Regions from separate parts of the Empedobacter falsenii genome, predicted to be linked through region 3. Evidence: riboswitches for the same ligand, from Rfam matches in the RefSeq annotation. Region 3 holds a riboswitch; each other region holds the start of a gene.
The links. Region 3 has a riboswitch for S-adenosylmethionine ahead of FH779_RS08490 (homoserine dehydrogenase). Riboswitches for the same ligand answer to the same signal wherever they lie in the genome.

Region 1 (2,208 bases), 550 kb from region 3:
ATTTATTTTAGCGAAAGAATTAGGCTATAATTACCTTGATTTGAAGGAACGTTTGTATACATTTTCGTGGGCAAGTTTCGATAATTTTGATCAATTGTTAAACAATTTTTATGCATCTTATTTTGCTGGAGCGTTGTTGTTACCAGAAGAAAAATTGTTGAAGGATATGCAGAATTTGTTTGCTATAGAGCATCATGATTTGTCTAAATTTCAAGAAATTCTTGGAAAATATACCGAATCTCCTGAGACGGTTTATCAACGAATGACAAATTTGTTACCCAAACATTTTAATATTCGTGATTTGTTTTTCTTGCGTTTGTCAGCAAAAGTTGGCTCAAATTCATATAAATTAACGAAAGAACTTCACCTTAATCAACAACAGTCGCCACAAGCAAATGAAACGGATGAGCATTATTGTCGTCGTTGGGTTTCGTTAAATGTTTTGAAAGAATTGGAAAAGCATCAAGATGATCATCATGAGATTTCTGCACAAATTTCTTTGTATCCGTTCAATAATAATCAAAAATATTATGTAATTTCTTCAGCAACGAAAGATCCATTCAATCCAAATTATTTAAGAAGCGTAACGATAGGTGTGTTGTACAAATCAGCACAACGTAAAATTAAATTTATGAATGACCCATCAATTCCTGTAAAAGAAGTTGCGGTTACATGCGAAAATTGCGGGATGAAAGATTGTGCAGAACGTGTTGCAGAACCAATTCGTTTTGAAAAAGATATCCGAAATAAGCGATTAAATGTTACGATTAATGATTTTATAAAAGAGCAGAGTAAGTAATATTGTCTACCATAAAATATAAAGGAAAACTTGAAACAAGTTTTCCTTTTTTTTATGTTTGATCTAAATATTCTAATCTATTTTCAATTAATACTACATAATGTTGAAGCGAAAATGTGTTTCCTCTTTCTATGGTTGCGCAATCAAAATTACGGTATTGTAATTCGTCAAATAATGTTTTGACATAACATCTTCTGGCAGAATTCCAGGAACTATTTCCTACATTTTGATTAAAGCGATCGACTAATTCGTTGTCAGTTAATTCACGGAATAATACGACAAATTCATTTTTTAGATTTTCCATTGTTTTAATTTTTTAATGATAAAAACAACAGGATAGAGTAGAGAATAACCTTTTATTTTGGCGTTTGCCCTCATTCTATACCACCGTAGCGCGGTTTTGGCTCGGTTGGTGTTCTGATTTTTCAGAAACTCCTGATGATTGATAGAATAAATGTACAAATAAATTTTTAAAACAAAAAAAGGAACTCAAAAAAAGTTCCTTTTCAATATTTTTATTCGCTTAATTCTAACCAACGAAATTCTTTTTCTTCTAATTCGTCTACAATTTTTTGTAGTTCATCTCCAATAGTTGCGATTTTGTCATAACCTAAATTTGGGTCGGAAAGTAAATTCGTTAATTCTTCTTTTTTGGCTTCAAGAATTGGTAAAGATTTATTGATTTCTTCTAATTCTCGTTGTTCTTTAAACGATAATTTTTTTGGTTTTGTCTCTGCATTTTTCTCTTTCGATTCAACTTTTTCCTGAATAACGATTTCTTTTTCAACCTTTTTATCTTCAGTTATGGGCTTGTTTTTATTCTCGATGTGATATTCTGTATATGTTCCCATATAACGAGAAATTTTTCCTTCGCCTTCAAAAATCATTAATTCATCGACCACTTTATCCATAAAATATCTATCGTGGGAAACAACTAATAAACAACCTTGATATTCTTCTAAGAAACTTTCAAGAACCGTTAAAGTAGGTAAATCTAAATCGTTTGTTGGCTCATCAAGAATCAAAAAGTTAGGATTTTTATACAAAATTGCCAATAATTGCAGACGTTTTTTCTCTCCACCACTCAACTTTGAGATAAAAGTATGTTGTTGTTCTGGCGTAAATAAAAACATTTCTAAGAACTGTTCTGCACGCATTTCTTTTCCATTAGAAAGAGGGAAAAAATCTGCAATATCTTTCACAAACTCAATGACACGTTCGTCGCCTTTAAATTCTATCCCATCTTGTTTAAAATGTCCAATATTTAAGGTTTCTCCACGTTCAATTGTTCCAGAATCCATCGTTTCGATTCCTTCTAACATTTTCAAGAAAGTGGTTTTTCCAACACCATTTTTTCCGACTAAACCAATTTTTCCACCACGAGCGAAAATATAAGAGAAATCATCTAA
Region 2 (2,208 bases), 570 kb from region 3:
TTGATAGTAAATAATCACCCAAAGCAGGTCGTAAATAATTCACTTTTAACTCAACTGTTACCACATAACAATCGTCGTCATAGTGAGAAACAGCAGCATAACCAGATGAAACATCAACCAAAGAAGCAATCATAGCACCATTAAACATTCCGTGTTTACGTGTCATCATTTCTTGTTTCGGAATCTTAATCGAAACATAGTCTGTTTCGCATTCGATAAGTGATGCGTTATAAAATTTTAAGGTTTCCGAACGATTAAAACTTGCTTCTACTAATTCTCTTTTTTCTGACGTCATATAAAATTGCTTTCAACAAATATAGAGATTTGTCGAAAGCAATTTCAGTTATGCAGTTACGTTATTCAAGTTTTCTTCTCTGATAATTGTATTTTGATGCGACAAAATTACTTTATCCAAACCGCGGTAATAATTCCCTTTGTCGACGGTAATCAATAAATTATTTTTCGGAATTTTATTGATAATCTTATCGTTCGGGAAATGTTGTTTCGAGTTTTTGAAGGTAATAAATACATCATCTTCAGTTAGATTTTTGACATCATCTTCCGAAATAATATCAATCAATTCATAAGGTAAATAAAGTTGATCGAAGATATAATGAAACGTTTTAAGACGTTTTCCGTTCAATTCTTTGCTATGTTGCAAAAAATTTCTCAATCTATGTACAACAGCGTAGAAATTACCTACCAAAGGCGGTTTGGGAATATTACGCTCGAACAAGCAACCATCAATCAAACTAAGCGGAAGTTTGATATTCAATTCATCTGTTTTTACATTGTATAGATGACGATAATCCAAACCTCTTCTCTTGAATTCTTCGACAATATGATCTTTTAGCGCAGGAACTGTAATAGGTAATTGTTGGTTGATAAAATCGACCAATTTTCATCTGATATAGGAGCTAAATTAAGCTCAGAAATGTTTTGTGACATACAATAAATAGTTAAAATAAAACAATTATTGTATTTCGATAATAGGGGATTTTTCGTTGTTTTTGGATGAACTCCCGTATTGTTTTACCACCGTGGAGACTCCTCTCGGTTGGTATCGTTTTCTACGATTCGAAATACTGTGTAAAACTACATAAAAAATTGAATATCTAGTAATCTATTCTAATAATTTTATTTTAAAAAGATTATTTAGAATAATATTCTAAATAGGATTTTGTTTCGAGAAGAAAGTTTTGAATAATTACTTGATTTGTTTTTTTATATTCTACCATATAGATATATAGTAATACTAGTTCACTTATTCATTTTTCAATTTATCTCTATTCATCAACATTGTTAAACCTATGTCTCTATGTGGTTGTAATTTTTATGTTCTGAATTAGATGTGACCCTAAAATGAGTTTAGGGTGACAAGACTTTTATACTTCTGTATAAAAAAGAATGTAACGAACCCGTTATGTATTCTGATAATTTTATCAATATAAACCGTCAATTCGAGTGAAATTCTTTTAGAATTTTGTATCGAGAATAAGGTTTTAAAAGATAAAATTCTATTCTCGATACAATTTTTATTCATTACATTTCTAAAAATCACTCGAATTGACGAATTTTTATTCAAATTATAGAATAGGCTATAACTAATAAAATAAAGATTGTTAAGTTGAATTTATTTCAGCTTCTCATTAAGAAAACACCTCTATAATCTCCTCAAGGAGATATTTTTTACATATTGTCATTCAGAATGGAGCTTTAGCGGAATGAAGAATCTAAGCTTTCTCAACAAGAGATATTTCGAATTCGCTATTATAAATAGAGATTTAGAAAATTTTACAAATAATTAAGAAAAAATTAATTGTTTGCCGAAAAATATTTTATACATTTGGATAACAAAGTAATTAAAAAATGAAGTTTACGTGCTTATATATGTCGATTCGCAAACAGGTTTGGAATATCCAGACGTGGGAAAGTCATGTATACTAAAAAGAGATTTTATTTTTTAATATATTTTATGTTTCCCCGTCGAGTTTCGATGGGGATTTTTTTTGAACAAAAACAACAATTACCAATATAAAATTAAAAACAATGCAAAGTTTACAACAATTAACGATCCCAGTTTGGCCCTTAGAGGACAACACAATCTTAAACAATGTTTCGGTAACATTTCAACTTTTTGGACTTCCATTAGGAACAGCTCCAGTCATTTTGATTAACCATTCCTTACACGGAGATTCAGATTGTACC
Region 3 (2,208 bases):
TGGATTAATTAAAAATAAACCACTAAAACTTTTATTGAAAAAGTATTTACAAAAACCTTGATTTTTAGATTTACAAAAAAGCCTCAATTAATATTGAGGCTTTTTAATCACAAAAATTTACTCAAACGCAATTATCGAAAGTTTTGGATTTTCAATAATCTCTTTTTGTTTGAGCTTTTCTATATCAATCACACCAACAATGTGATTATAATTTTTACTTTGATAACGCTCTTCTATTTCATCAAAAATGTTTGAAACATCATCTGCTTGATTCTCAAAACCGATGTAAATTCTCTTTTTTCCTGTTTGATTAAAAACTCCTTCTTCTTTGTTTTCATATTTTCGAATCGAATATTGATAATCATATTTTAACGCAGAAATATCACTCAAAACGGCAGAAGAAGTTGGGAAACGCCCTGCTCCTTTTCCATACAAAAATTGTTCATCCGAAAGCGAACTTCCAATCAAAACACCATTATATTCGTTGTTTACAAGTGCAATTGTTTTATTTAATTCAACAAAAGTTGGTAAAACTGTTGATGTAATTTCACCTGTTTGATGATTAATTTTAGAATTCGCAATCAACTTTATAGTATAATTTTTTTCTTTCGCGTATTTAAAATCTTCCACTTTCAACGAAGTAATTCCTTTTCGAATAACTTGATCAACATCAATCTTTTTACCGAAAGCATGCAACGTAATAATTGCTAATTTACTCGACGCATCAAAACCTTCTACATCAGCCGTTGGATCAGCTTCTGCAAAACCACTTTCTTGCGCTGCTTTTAAGGCATCTTGATACGACTCATTTTCATTTGCCATTTTCGTCAAAATGTAATTTGTTGTTCCATTTACAATTCCAGAAACATAATTCAATAAGTCATTATCAAAATATTCTTCTAAATTTCTAATAATCGGAACTGATCCACAAACAGATGCTTCATAAAGAAAAGAAACATTATTTTTTGCTTGCAAATCCAATAATTCTTTGTGATGATCGGCAATCAATTTTTTATTTGCACTTACCACATGTTTTCCTTTATTGAACGCTTTTATAATGATATCATGCGCCGCATCAGCATCCGAAATTAACTCAACAACAACATTTATTTCATCATCATTTAAAATATCATCCGCATTAGTCGAAAATAATTCAGACGGAGCATTTCTAGGTTTAGAATTATCTTTAATCACAATTTTTTTAATTGCAGCATTCAATTGTGGTTTTTCTTCTAAAACCTTGTAAATTCCTTCTCCTACAACTCCAAATCCGAACAATCCGATATTTATTTTTTTCATGTATTCTTTTGTTTTAATAATTTTTTATCAGAGAAAAGTGAAGAAAAAAAATGGTTCAATCGCATAAAAACAATTGAACCATTTTGAATAAAGAATATTATTGAATGATTGGTTTACAGTAGTTTTTATTCATCTTTCCTATAAGGATGGATTTAGCACCTTGATTTGTTAATCAGGTTGCTAAAGTTTCTTTGGGCCATTTCCCTCCACTTTTCTTGATAAAATGTAAATTTTAATGAACTATTTCTGAGGACAAATTTAGGTGAAAGAATTCTATATATCCAAATTAATTTCATCTTTTTAATTTAATATTTTCCGTAATTAGTAATAAAAACACACAAATTATGAATTTTATTCTATAAATATCAATATGTAAAAATAATTTTCTAAAAAATACAATTAAAAGAAAAAACAAATCTTAATATTTTTTCAAGAAAACCTTTTTATATTAAAAATATTCTAAAAACGATTAGTTTTAACAATTGATTAAAATATTATTTCTTTAAAAATAGCATTTTAAAGAATAATTTTCTAAAATAAATTTCAAAAATGACCTATTAGAGATTTTGAACTATTTCAAACAAAAATTATTTCTATGAACCAAATTCTAAACTCGTTTTTTTCAATCTTGATTTTTTTATTTTCAATACTTTAAATAATTTTGCACATAGCTTTATAAAGAAAGATGGAGGGAATAGGCCCGTTGAAATCTTAGCAACCCAAAGTATAGTTGGGTGCTAAATCCTACTCAAATAGAGAAAGATAAGGACTCACCTCACACTTCTTCCCATAAAGCTTTTAAAATATTTAGAATGAAATTAGACGATATACTAAAAGAGCGTATTGTAATTTTAGATGGTGCGATGGGAACAATGATCCAAAAGCATAATTTACAAGAAGAAGATTATC
Region 4 (2,208 bases), 1.5 Mb from region 3:
ATGAATAAAAATCTAATCGATCATTAATCGCCGTTTCAGCATTTACAAAAAATTGTTGATTTTTGATTGCCGCATCTCCAATTTGAAATCTAAAATCTTTTCTCGAAAGTCCTAAAGCAGCAATTTTAGCATCATCCGCAGCTCTTGCTGCATCTGGATCATCTGCAAAATCGTATGCGAAATTATCTCCAAAAATATCTAAATTATGATCTTTTGAACGATTCGTTTTCTTGCGCTCACTTACAACCGCCGAAAAAACAATTGAACCTGATTGTCCTAATTTCGTTCCATAACTTCCGTTAAAATTGTATGTTTCTCCATCATTTCGAGAAGTCTGACCATACGTTAAAGACGCGTCACCACCTGGTTTAGATTTCAAAACAATATTTACAACCCCCGCAATCGCATCAGAACCATATTGCGCAGCTGCACCATCACGTAAAACTTCAATTTTATCAATCGCTGAAATCGGAATTGCGCCTAAATCTGTTCCTACAGAACCATTCCCTACCGTATTTTGGTAATTCACCAACGAAGTTGTGTGACGACGTTTTCCATTAATCAAAACCAAAACCTGATCTGGCCCCATTCCACGCAACGTCACAGGATCGATATGCTCCGTTCCATCGGCAGATGATTGACGAACCGAATTAAAAGAAGGAATAACCACATTCAAAATATCATTCACACTCAATTGAGGAGAAGACGTTTTCAATTTCTCAACATCGATAATATCGACAGGAACTGACGAATTAACCACCGTTCTTTCTGATGTACGACCACCGATTAAAATAACCTCGTTAAGATTTGTTTCCTCCTTTTCAACTTCTTGAGCGAAAAGTGTAGATGCGCAAATAAATGCGAATGAAGCAAGTAAAAATTTGTTTCTTTTCATTTTTAATTTTCATAAAACTTTCAAGAAACCAACAGATAAAAGTGAAATACTTTTACTCATCTTTCCCTCTAATAGGTTGGATTTAGCACCTTAGATTATAAGTCATCTGGTTGCTAAGGTTTCACAGGGCCAATCCCTCCACCTTTCTTGATAAGTTATGCAAAGGTAATGTTAAAAAATGAAAATGCAAATAATACTCTATCAATTTTATAGAGTTATTGAATTAACAATGAAATATCTAACTCTTGACTTTCGTTCAAATTCATCATTGCATTGATTCGTTTGAACGATTTGAAATTAACTAGATCTGAAACCTTTATATTTTTCTGAATGATTTCGCCTGATTGCAACAAAGCTTCTCTCATTGTTCCTTTCAACAAAAAACTTCGTGGCGTGGTCCATTGAGAACCGTCAAAAAAAACAATATTCGAATAAATACAATCGGTAATATAATTTGATTTTATCAACACCAAATCATCTGTTTTTGATTCTTTTAAATATTCATCAAAAAACCAACGATCTAAATATTTGTAGGAATAATCAATTTTATTTTCGATCTCAAAAAGTTGAATACTTTCAATTGATTTGATTTGATACGGTTGAAATTCTACCGTTTGAATTTCTCGATCATAAACAATTCTAACTTTATATTTTTCATCCGTTAAATCTGTTGGAAACTTAATAATTTCGTTCAATAAAATCGGATTGATTTCAGTAAAATTATCATTTCTTGTCCGATCAAATCTCGCTTGATGAAATTCTAAATTTCGAAGTTGTTTATTCACACAACAAATCGATTCAATAAATTGGAACATATACTTTCTGAATTAATTCTTCGTATTCTGCTTTCGCTTTGCTTTTTGCCGTTATTCCTCCTCCACTCTTGAAAAACATTTCACCTTGATTATTTTCAATGAAACGAATCATCACAGCACTATCAAGATTTTCGCCATCAAAAATGCCGAAAACACCTGTATAAAAATTTCGATGATACTTTTCGGCTTCTAAAATAATTTCGACGGTTTTCTTTTTGGGCGCACCACAAATAGAACCAGCAGGTATAAGTTGATCGAAAATCGTTCCTAAGTTTTGGTAATAATCATCGTTCAAATCACCTTTTATCTCAGAGCTTACTTGCAAAAGTGTTGCATCATTTGTCTTCACCTCATCGATATATCGATAATTTGTCACCTCAACATTTTCTGAAACAAGACTCAAATCATTTCTAATTAAATCGACAATTGTAGCATGTTCGGCAGCTTCTTTTTCATCATTTAAAATGAGTTGTTTTGCATTTGGAATCGAAGCATCAA

Region 1: another riboswitch for S-adenosylmethionine. It lies ahead of FH779_RS11055 (hypothetical protein); the one in region 3 lies ahead of FH779_RS08490 (homoserine dehydrogenase).
Region 2: another riboswitch for S-adenosylmethionine. It lies ahead of FH779_RS11135 (hypothetical protein); the one in region 3 lies ahead of FH779_RS08490 (homoserine dehydrogenase).
Region 4: another riboswitch for S-adenosylmethionine. It lies ahead of FH779_RS15755 (TonB-dependent receptor plug domain-containing protein); the one in region 3 lies ahead of FH779_RS08490 (homoserine dehydrogenase).

Annotation. Positions count from the first base shown of each region.
Region 1 is NZ_CP040908.1:2,381,689-2,383,896, reverse strand. Features, by position in the region: gene FH779_RS11060 (helix-turn-helix domain-containing protein) at 1-799, shown strand, start outside; gene FH779_RS11055 (hypothetical protein) at 852-1,103, opposite strand; SAM-I-IV-variant riboswitch at 1,147-1,246, opposite strand; gene FH779_RS11050 (ABC-F family ATP-binding cassette domain-containing protein) at 1,315-2,208, opposite strand, start outside.
Region 2 is NZ_CP040908.1:2,399,885-2,402,092, reverse strand. Features, by position in the region: gene FH779_RS11140 (PaaI family thioesterase) at 1-295, opposite strand, end outside; gene FH779_RS11135 (hypothetical protein) at 344-898, opposite strand; SAM-I-IV-variant riboswitch at 997-1,091, opposite strand; gene FH779_RS11130 (alpha/beta fold hydrolase) at 2,050-2,208, shown strand, end outside.
Region 3 is NZ_CP040908.1:1,829,821-1,832,028, reverse strand. Features, by position in the region: gene FH779_RS08495 (hypothetical protein) at 1-61, shown strand, start outside; gene FH779_RS08490 (homoserine dehydrogenase) at 118-1,299, opposite strand; SAM riboswitch class I at 1,426-1,524, opposite strand; SAM riboswitch class I at 1,970-2,068, shown strand; gene FH779_RS08485 (homocysteine S-methyltransferase family protein) at 2,112-2,208, shown strand, end outside.
Region 4 is NZ_CP040908.1:3,375,026-3,377,233, forward strand. Features, by position in the region: gene FH779_RS15755 (TonB-dependent receptor plug domain-containing protein) at 1-895, opposite strand, end outside; SAM riboswitch class I at 949-1,052, opposite strand; gene FH779_RS15760 (aminotransferase class IV) at 1,111-1,710, opposite strand; gene FH779_RS15765 (aminodeoxychorismate synthase component I) at 1,694-2,208, opposite strand, start outside.